DNA from 2 places in the Exiguobacterium sp. A1_3_1 genome. Region 1 is predicted to be linked to the other one. Evidence: riboswitches for the same ligand, from Rfam matches in the RefSeq annotation. Region 1 holds a riboswitch; the other holds the start of a gene.
What was found. A riboswitch is a leader RNA that binds a small molecule or an ion and turns the genes downstream of it on or off. The one in region 1 is predicted to bind thiamine pyrophosphate.
Positions count from the first base shown of each region.

Region 1 (5,427 bases):
TTGATTGTGTTCAAAAAGTTGTTGGAGGGGCGACGACGTCTCGACTTCGAGAATTTTCGATGCATCCTGATGCACGTCTTCTCTACGTTCGACACTACAAGGTGACAGATAGAATGGGTTCAAGTTCGTCCGGTACCGATCCGGATTCCAGTTGGCTTGCTGAACAACTGCTTGGGCGTCTTCCGTCTGTGCTTGATCCTTGATTGGATCGAATTCTTGTTTCATCTGAATCACTCCTCTTCACGTTCAAAACTTGTAGACCGATTTATGTCTGAAGTCTTATTTACCTGTTTTTCAAACATTTAAAACATATATATTTAAAATTAGTTTTACTGTTTTGTGAACGTTAGCCGAAATAGGCATGATAGAGCCGTTTCGCTTTGACGAGATCCGCCTCGCCATGAATCAGAACACGTCCATCTCGGAAAGCGACCATCCGATGTTCGTCCGTCGTAAACGCCAGCAAATATGGATTATGGGCGGAAATCGCAGCGACCGGCTGGAGACGTTGTTTCAACTGTTCCAGATCCCGCTGTCCGTCTCCGCGGATTTGAACGGCATCCCGACCGCACAGTGCCGTGAAACGAACCGTTTGATCCGATAAGTAAGGGTAGGACGAATCGATGCCGCACGACGGGCACTCCGTTTTCTTCAGTGACTGGACGTTAATTTGTTGAAACGTATTCGACCAGACATCAAACGCTAGCAAGCGCGTTCGCATGGCGTCCGTCTGTCCGCTCAGCCACTTCAATGCTTCCGTCACCTGTAAAGAAGCGACCATCTGTACAGCCGGTCCAATGATTCCAGCCGTATCACACGTCTCTTGATCTCGCGGTAATTGATCGAGTAGACAATGCAGACAGGGTGTCTCCCCGGGACGGACGGTAAACGTGATCCCGTAACTGCCGACACAACCACCGTAAATCCATGGAATCGAGCGCAATAACGCCATGTCGTTCATCAGCAAACGAATATCGAAATTATCCGTCGCGTCGATGATCAGATCGATATCATCGAGTAGCCACGTCAGCGCTGCCCGGTCGACGTCTACTACATGCGCTTCGATCGTCACCGTCGAATTAATCACTTCAAGCCGTGCTTTTGCGGCAATCGCTTTTGGTACGATGTGACGCGCATCCTCCTCGGTATACAGCTGTTGTCGTTGTAGATTACTCCACTCGACATAATCGCGGTCGACGATGCGGACGACACCGACACCGGCGCGGACGAGTTGCTCTGCCGACGCCGTTCCGAGCGCTCCCATGCCGATGATCAGTACCCTTGCTGATGCCAAGCGTGCTTGTCCCGCTTCCCCGATCGGTTGAAATCGAGTTTGCCGTGAGTAACGGTTCATCGAATCAATCCACTCGTTGGACTACTCGCGACCGCATACTGTTTCTTCTCGATACGTCCCGCTTCGTGCCCGAGGCGCCCTGCTTCGACAGCTAGTCGCATGGCGTGCGCCATCTTGACCGGATCTTTCGCATGGGCGACAGCGGAGTTCAATAAGACACCATCCGCTCCTAGTTCCATCGCATAGGCGACGTCGGTCGGTGAACCGATTCCGGCGTCGACGATGACCGGCACCGTCGTCTGATCGATGATGAATTGCAAATGGAGCGGATTGAGGATCCCTTGCCCGGAGCCGATTGGTGACGCCGCCGGCATGATGGCGTGACAACCGAGTTCTTCGAGTCGTCGTGCAAGGACGACGTCGTCCGACGTATACGGTAAGACGATGAAGCCTTCTTTAAGTAATTCTTCAGAAGCCCGCAACGTCTCGATCGGGTCAGGTAATAACGTCTTGTCACAACCGATCACTTCGACCTTAACCATGTCGCACATACCGGATGCCCGTGCAAGCTTCGCCAACCGTACTGCTTCTTCTGCTGTCTTCGCACCGGCCGTGTTCGGTAGTAGATCGTACTTCGTTAAATCAAGCGACTCGAGGAAATTCGCTTGTTGTTTATCAAAAATATCGAGCCGACGGACGGCGAACGTCAAGATTTGTGAGGCGGACGCATCGATTGCTTCTTGCTGTACCGTAGCATCCGTATATTTCCCTGTTCCGAGTAATAATCGTGATTCAAATGTCTTTTCTCCAATTTTCAGCATGTTTATCCTCCTCCTACGAAATGAACGATTTCAAATGTGTCATTGTCCCGAACGACCGTCTGACCGTACACCGTACGATCAATGATTTGTCGATTCTGTTCGACGATGACGAGCTTTTCCCCTAAGCCGAGTTGCGTGAGCATGTCCTCAATCGTTTTAATCTGTTCGATCGTGTGGTCATTGCCGTTAATCGTAATGTTCATCGGACTTCCTCCTTCTGAATCAACCGTAATGTATTTACCAAGACTTCCGCTGTCGCCGGTGCGAGTAATATGCCATGCCGATGATGCCCCGTCGCTAGGAAGATCCGACGGGATGAATCGGCGACTCCGATATATGGCAAGCCGGACGCCGTTTGCGGTCGTACACCGGACCAGACTTCTTCGATGACCGCGTCACGAATCGGTGGATACAGTCGTTCTGCTGCTTGAAGCAATGACGTGATTCCAGCGACACTGACACCGACCGTCTCGTCGTGCGGCAGTTCGGTCGCACCGATCAAAATCCGACCGTCTGCTTTCGGAACGAGGTAGCCGGCGTCGTCAAACAGAATCGAGCGTAACGGCTGACCCGCGAGACGGACGGCGAGACCTTCCCCTTTGACCCCATATGTCGCGATCGAAATGTCAGCTGTATCGAGCAAGGCTTGCGACCCGCGTCCGGCAGCAACCGTCACCGTTCGTCCGGTCCAGATTCCCGCATTCGATTCGATCCTAATGAAGTCATCGTTCTCTTCGATGCGTGTGACATCTACCTGTTCTTCAATCGATATGCCACGTGCGTGTAAGGCATACATCAATGCAGTCGTCAGTCGTCGTGGATCGATTTGACCGACAGCTGGAAACAGATGCTCGCGTCCTTTACGTTTTAACAAAAACGGTTGTTCCCGGTATCCACAATCGATGCCTGTTTCTCGCTCGAGTCGACGTGCAAGCAGTGGATACAGACGACGACTTCGCGCGGCAAGTGCATGCAATTCTGCTCTCAGCTCGATGTCCGTCGCAAGCATCCCGGCAGCTGCGCGGCTCGTTCCTCGTCCGCATGTTCCACGTTCTAAGACGACGACGGATTCATTCTGACAGGCGAGACCGTAAGCAAGCGTCAACCCGATGACTCCGCCGCCGATGATGATGTGATCCGTCATACGCGAACCCCCTGGTAACGCCTGATGGCGGCGAGTGGATCCGATTGACCGAGAATACCCGATAAGACAGCGATTCCGGTTGCACCGGTCGCTGCGATTTCAGGCATGCATTCTGGTGTAATCCCACCGATCGCAATGACTGGTTTCGTCGTGAAGGTGACGACTTGCTTTAATGCGTCGATCCCTCGTGGTGGCACGTCCGGCTTCGACGCTGTCGGATATATATGACCGTACAGCAGTCGGTCGGCTCCTTCCGCTTCTGCTGTCAGTGCCTCTGCTAGTGAATGGACCGATTTCCCGATGACGAGATTCGGAAAATGACGTCGCACATCGCGGACACGCAAGGAACGGCGCGTCAGCTGCACACCGATGCCGGCGACATGGGCGACGTCGACCCGGTCATGAACCGTTAACTGTTCAGGCGAATAACCATGCCCAAGGAGTGCTTCAATCAGATCAAGTAATTCTGCCGCCGATAAGTTCGGTTCACGTAGATGCAGCTGATCCGTATAGGGTTGAAGTGATTGAAAGGTCTTTATTTCGTCAAGCGGATGAATGGATCCCGTCGAAATCAGATGTAAACGCATCATGTTCTTCCTTTCCATACGAAAAAGGACCACTCCCGATGTTGAAGGGAGTGGTCCGAAAATGCGCTGAAGCGCTAAGGATATCTAAGGTTTCGAGCCACTTCCCTCCGCTAGTACGAACTAGATCAGGTTCAAAGGGTCCGGATACTTCCGTCTCAGTCTGCTGGGAGACTCCCCTAGTGTCTTTTCGTGTTTAATTGGCTTGCCCCATTAGTCTAGCATGAGTCGCTTTGCTTCGCTAGTCCTAGTTGAGCGCTTCCACTTGCTGAATCAGCTCCGATTTCGTCGGTCGCTGTTGCTCTTGGCTGTCGGCATACGTCTGCTTTAGCTTCAGGATGCGCATTACTTTAGCATCGAGCATCTCCGGCGTCAGCGTTTTGTCTTTGACGGCTTGCATCACTTCAGCATGAACTTTTGCGTAAGCACCTGCCTCTGAAAACATCGCCATATCAGCTCCATTGACGAGCGACTGACGTGCCGCTTCTGCGAGACCATATTGTTTCGTGATCGCCCCCATGACGAGATCATCCGTGATGATGACACCGTTGAATCCGAGTTGCTGACGCAAGAGGTCAGTCAAGATCGGCTTTGAGAGCGAGGACGGATTCGTATCGTCGTACGCGGGATAGAGAATATGGGCGACCATTACCATCTCGGCGCCCTCTTGGATCGCTTCTTTAAACGGTAACAGTTCCGTCCGCTTCAATTCTTCCTTTGATGCCGTCACTTTCGGTAGCCCGACATGGGAATCGACACTCGTATTGCCGTGACCGGGAAAATGTTTGACGACCGGAATCGTTCCCGTCTCCTGCATCCCGTGCATCAGGGCCGTACCAAGCGTCGCGACAGTATTCGGATTAGCACTTAACGCACGGTCGCCGATGATCGGATTGTTCGGATTACTGTTGACGTCAAGGACCGGCGCGAAGTCCATGTTGAAACCATAAAATTGTGACAAATGTCCGAGCGTACGTCCGACGTCTTCCATTTTCACTTCATCTGCTCCTTGCGCTATCCGTTGACTCGTCGGTAACCGTAATCGTTGATCCGGTACCCGGCTGACCCGTCCGCCTTCTTCATCAATCCCGACGAACGCATACGGTTTTTGGTTCGTCTCTTGAATCGCACGCGTGAACGTCAAGAGTTGCTCTTCCGACGTAATGTTTCCGCCGAGCAGTAAGACCCCGCCAATCGCATGCGTCTGTAACAATTTCCGGTCAGCTGCTGAAAGTTCTGTGCCGGCGACTCCGATGTAGAGCAGTTGATCGATCTTTTCTGACGTCGACATCGCTTTAAGTTGCTGCTTTAGTTTTGCTTGTTGTCGTTCTTCTTTCGTCGGCTCAGGCTTCGGTTTCTTTTCTTCTGTCGGTTGCTTCGTTTCCGGTTGTGATGGTTTCGTTGGTTCCGTCGTCTCCTGTGCACACCCTGCAAGCAACAGACAACCGATCAGTACAACTTTCTTCACAAAGGATCCTCGCTCCGCACACCATTGATCGAATAATAGACGGAAATCTCAGCGTTCAAGGATTGCGAGACCGAACAATATTTATCCTTTGATAACGAGATGGCGCGACGGACCTT
Region 1 is NZ_WBYY01000091.1:4,373-9,799, forward strand. It holds gene F8N00_RS10690 (hypothetical protein) at 1-225, opposite strand, end outside; gene F8N00_RS10695 (ThiF family adenylyltransferase) at 347-1,354, opposite strand; gene F8N00_RS10700 (thiazole synthase) at 1,351-2,115, opposite strand; gene thiS (sulfur carrier protein ThiS) at 2,118-2,318, opposite strand; gene F8N00_RS10710 (FAD-dependent oxidoreductase) at 2,315-3,259, opposite strand; gene F8N00_RS10715 (thiamine phosphate synthase) at 3,256-3,849, opposite strand; TPP riboswitch at 3,932-4,034, opposite strand; gene nagZ (beta-N-acetylhexosaminidase) at 4,091-5,311, opposite strand; gene F8N00_RS10725 (OsmC family protein) at 5,308-5,427, opposite strand, start outside.

Region 2 (5,427 bases), on a different contig from region 1:
GTCATCATGCAACTCAAACGAGAGATGACGAGTCGACATCTGTTCATGATTTCACTTGGCGGAATCATCGGAACAGGCTTATTTTTAGGGTCAGGATTAACGATTTCACAAGCAGGACCTCTCGGGGCGGTCCTCAGTTACATCGTGGGTGGGACCATCATGTATCTGACAATGTTATGTCTAGGGGAATTAGCGGTCTATCTGCCGGTCTCGGGGTCATTTCAGACCTATACGACCCGCTTCATCGGACCAGGGATTGGCTTTGCCGTCGGTTGGATTTATTGGCTCGGCTGGGCCGTGACGGTGGCACTCGAAATCACAGCTGCCGGCAGTTTAATGGACCGCTGGTTTCCGAATGTACCCGTCGTCGTCTGGTGTACCGCCTTTACGGTCTTGCTGTTCGGTCTGAATGCCGTCTCCGCCAAAGCATTCGGTGAAGCTGAATTCTGGTTCTCGAGTTTGAAGGTCCTCGCAATCCTATTCTTCATCATTTTAGGTGGCGCTGCTTGGTTCGGCTGGTTACCGATGGAAGCAGATCGCCCAACCTCATTATTTGCTAACTTTACGGCAAGCGGTTGGTTTCCAAACGGGATTCTTGGTGTCTTGACGACGATGATCGCCGTCAACTTCGCCTTCCAAGGAACGGAATTGATCGGTGTTGCGGCTGGGGAGTCCGACACGCCAGAAAAATCGATTCCAAAAGCGATCCGCAATACAGTCTGGCGGACGTTCATCTTCTTCGTCTTATCGATTACGATCGTTGGTGCATTAATTCCGTATGAGACGGCTGGCGGAGTCAGCAGTCCGTTCATCATGGTCTTTGATGCGATCGGCATTCCGTACGCTGCTGATTTGATGAATATCGTCGTCTTGACGGCACTATTATCCGTCGGAAACTCCGGATTATATGCGGCGACTCGGATGTTATGGGCAATGGCGCAAGAAGGGATGATTTCAAAGAAATTATCTTACGTCAATGCACGTGGTGTGCCAATGCGTGCTTTACTCTTTACGATGATGTTCGCGATGTTATCGCTTCTGACCGCATTTTTCGCAGAAGATACCGTCTTCATTTGGCTCTTGTCCTTAGCCGGACTCGGGGCTCAAGTCGGCTGGATTTCGATCTCTGCTTCTCAGCTTGCATTTCGTCGTCAGTTCGTCCGAAACGGACACGATGTATCCGAACTGAAATTCAAGACACCACTCTATCCGGTGTTACCACTGATTTCGTTGACACTTAACGTCGTCGTCCTCGTCAGTCTTGCGTTTCAAGCGGATCAACGAATCGCTCTATACATCGGTGTTCCTTTCTTCCTTGTTATGTGGGGAAGTTATCATCTCTTCGTCAAAGGAAAACATCTATCCGCTCAAAGCGACATCCGTGTCGCCCCTTCTCAACTCGAAGAATAATTTCACACAAAAAGAGGTCGCGGAGTCATCCACGGCCTCTTTCCTATGATTGTGCTATTCCTTAAGCGTCCGCATCATCAATAGTTCTCCTTGATGGAGCTCTACCTTCGCTTCTGACGCACACCATTCATTACTGACGGTCAAGGAACCTCCGACCGGTACTGGATGTGCATCAAGTGGATATTTGACTCCGGATAAGCTTAAAGTCGATGGTACGAGTGGAATGAACGAAAGATAATAATAGCTCCCTGCTTCGACTGCATACGTTCCCTCAGCCAAGTATCGTACCTCTTCTCGTTTCGTCACGAGTCGTGCCTCTGGGTATCGCTTCAATAAATATACATTTTGGACGGTCATGTCGAGCCGCCCACCTGTCGCCCCGATAATGAAGGTATCCTCAAACTGTTTCTTCTCTGAGACTGTACGAAGTGCCAGTTCGAGATCCGTTTCATCTTTCTCGGCCGGATGAACGATTGCCCCTTCTGGTACATAACCAAGCGAATCAAAATCACCAATCGTCAGGTCGCATGTCAGCCCAAACGATTCAATCGTCTGAACACCACCATCGACACCGACGATAAAATCACCCGGCTGACAAAACGTCCGTAAATCCGGCGCTTCTTCTCGCGGACCGGCACAGACGAGAATCGCCCGCATCTCAGACGCCTCGTGCCGAATAACGGAGTAAGCGTGGCGCAGTCGTGAATAAAAGACCCGCAACGACACCACAAAGAACGTAAGACGGTACCATGTATGTCGCGTTATAAATCAATGAATACGGTACGACTGGACCTTCGGCATACTCGGCAAAAAAGACGATTCCACTGATGACATGACAGATATAACGGAGTCCTGCGCCTAATAACGTCGCCAGGAGAACGAACGCCATCAAGCTTTTCTTTTGTCCATTGCGCGCGGCTAGTCTGACTTGACGCGCGAACAGACCACTTAATCCGACGACACCATACGCAATCGTATAGTCAAGCATCGGTTGAACGATCGTCAAGACTTGTGGAGCGAACATCAATTGAATCGTACCGACAAGCGCTCCCGTAACGACCCCTCCAACGACACCATGGCGAAATGCCATGACGAAGATCGGTAACATCGCTAAGCTGATTGAGCCTCCTTGTGGCATTTTGAATGGAATCAGTAAATCAAAGACGACTCCGAGACTGGCAAAGATGGCAATTTCCATCATCATTTGTAACCGTTTCATGTTATTTTTCCTCCTTCATTGTACGAGAGGACGCAAAAAGGCAGTACGACGAACGCCGTACTGCCTGCGTGCGCCACATCCCTACGTCCGTTTGAACGGAACAGGTTCGAAGGGTTAAAGTCTAAAAGACTCCTCTCAGCCGCTTTTCAAGCGACACCCCTTGCGGTCATCATATTTCGTTTTCTCGTTCTTATTATACGGCAGCCCCTTGACGAATGCTAGTGATCGCTTCCGCATAATCTGGTGCATTGTAGATTGCTGATCCTGCGACGAGAACGTTCGCACCGTTATCGATGCAAAGCTTTGCCGTTTCCGGATTGACGCCACCGTCAATCTCGATTTCAAATGTCAGACCACGATCTGCTTTCATTTGCGCAAGTGCTGCGAGTTTCGGCATGACACGCTCGATGAAGGCTTGTCCACCGAAGCCCGGATTGACAGTCATCAATAAAACCATATCGACATCCTCAAGGACGTGTTCAATCGTTGATAATGGCGTATGGGGATTCAAGACGACTCCTGCCTTTGCGCCCGCTGCTTTGATTTGTTGCAAGACACGATGGACATGATTCGTCGCTTCGACGTGGAACGTCACGATGTCAGCTCCTGCCTTGACGAAATCTTCAACGAAACGTTCTGGCTGGTCAATCATCAAATGGACATCGAGAATCATATCCGTCTTTTGACGTAAGCTGCTAAGCACAGGTAATCCAAATGAGATGTTCGGTACGAACTGACCGTCCATGACATCAAAATGGATATAGTCCGCGCCTGCTGCTTCGACTGCTTTGACATCACGCTCAAGATTCGCAAAATCTGCTGATAAGATCGATGGTGCAATTTTAATCATCTTCAATACCTCCGGGCTCGATTCTTGATTTCGTCTATAAACATACCATAGTTCTCATAACGAGAGGACATGATTTCTTGGGCTTCGACGGCTTCCTTGACGGCACAACCGGGTTCATTCAAATGCAAGCAACCTCGGTATTTACAATCATCTTGTACAGCGACGAATTCAGGAAAACTCCACCGTACATCCTCGATTTCCATATCATACGGAAAATCGAGGTTCGAGAAACCTGGCGTATCGGCAATCAATCCTTCGGCAAGCGGCATTAATGTGACGTGGCGCGTCGTATGACGTCCGCGTCCGAGTGATTTCGAGATCGCACTTGTTTCTAAATCAAGAGAGGGCTCCAGTGCATTGAGCAATGAACTTTTCCCGACACCGGATTGTCCGGCGAGAACGCTCGTTTTTCCAGCAAGTAACGGACGGACTTGCTCAACACCCGTCAACGTCTCACTTGATGTCTCGATGACCGTATACCCAATCTTCCGGTAAGCGGCAATCGCCTCTCGGACAGCCGGTCCTTTGACTTCGTCAAGTAAATCCATCTTCGTTAACAGGATGACGGGTTGGATTTCCTTTGCTTCGATCAAGACGAGAAATCGGTCGAGTAGATGCGCTGAAAAATCAGGTTCTGCCGCCGAGACGACAAGCAACGCTTGATCGATATTCGCGACAGGCGGGCGTACTAAAAAGTTGTCCCGCTCCTTCACTTCGAGAATGTACCCGGTCTCACTTTCGATATGAAGCACGACTTCATCTCCGACGACTGGACTGATGCCGCGTTTTCGGAAATTTCCTCTTGCTCGTGAACGAACTTCTCCTTCTGGTGTCATGACATCATAAAAGCCGCCCTGCAGGCGTATGATCGTTCCTTCTCGATTCTCTTCGATGCGTTGTTCCGTCATCCTATGCACTCCTTTTTTATCACATTCATTGTGCGTCTTTTGCTTGATTGTACGTGATGGTTTTTGAACGATACACCGTATCGTCTTTATAGATCGTAATTTTGCCTTCTTCACCCGGATCAATCGTTAATGGCACGTCGAATGTCTCATCTTGATCAATTGATTCCTCGATGACGGTCCGCTTCCCTTTCGCGTCTTCCGTCTCGATTCGGATGACTTGTTTCGGCGGAGCCTCTTCTTCATCTTCACTAACAGCATCATAGACGACCTTTTCAGGGAACGTCGCCGTCACTGTTTTTTCTTCCTCACCTTTAGAGATGAAGACCGTCACGGAGTCGTTCGGCTCGACTTGTGCGCCAGCTTGCGGGAACTGACGGATGACTTGATCGAGTTTGACATCGCTAGAAAATTCTTGTTCGAACGTTCCGTCTAATCCTACTTTATCGAGATAAGCTTTTGCTTCATCACTCGATAAATTCGTCAAATCCTTCAACTCGAAAGAAGACGTCCCCTCAGATACAGTAATCGTAATCGTTTGTTCTTTCGCAATGACCTCCGTTCCAGCAGAAATTGACTGTCGAATCACATTTCCTCGATCGATTTCATCCGACTTCTCTCGCTCGACTTCGACTTTTGCGAATCCTGCTTCTTTTAGCGTTGCAATTGCTTCTTTTTCAGCTTCATCCGTCACATCCGGTACCTCAACCGGAGCACTACCAGTAGAAACGACCAAATTGACTGTCGAGCCCTTCTTGACCTGTGCTTTTTCACGAGGCGTTTGACTGATGACATCGCCTTCTTCGACCGTATCGCTACTCCGTTCCGTTGTCTCGACGACAAATCCAAGTTTCTCAAGCTTCGTTTCCGCATCGTCTCCATCCGTCTTGACGACAGATGGTACGGTGACCGTTGGATCCGGCCACATCGCGAACGTCGTAGCCGCCCCACCCAGTAAAAGGAGTAACAAGAGGATGATCCACCAGCGTTTTTTCTTTTTCTTTTCCGGTGTTTTCGGTTGAACAGTTGCGACGGCGGGTGAT
Region 2 is NZ_WBYY01000056.1:5,441-10,867, forward strand. It holds gene F8N00_RS07905 (amino acid permease) at 7-1,410, shown strand; gene F8N00_RS07910 (thiamine diphosphokinase) at 1,465-2,067, opposite strand; gene thiT (energy-coupled thiamine transporter ThiT) at 2,069-2,629, opposite strand; TPP riboswitch at 2,691-2,800, opposite strand; gene rpe (ribulose-phosphate 3-epimerase) at 2,823-3,479, opposite strand; gene rsgA (ribosome small subunit-dependent GTPase A) at 3,482-4,387, opposite strand; gene pknB (Stk1 family PASTA domain-containing Ser/Thr kinase) at 4,413-5,427, opposite strand, start outside.
Region 2: linked by a shared signal. The riboswitch ahead of thiT (energy-coupled thiamine transporter ThiT) and the one ahead of F8N00_RS10715 (thiamine phosphate synthase) in region 1 are both predicted to bind thiamine pyrophosphate.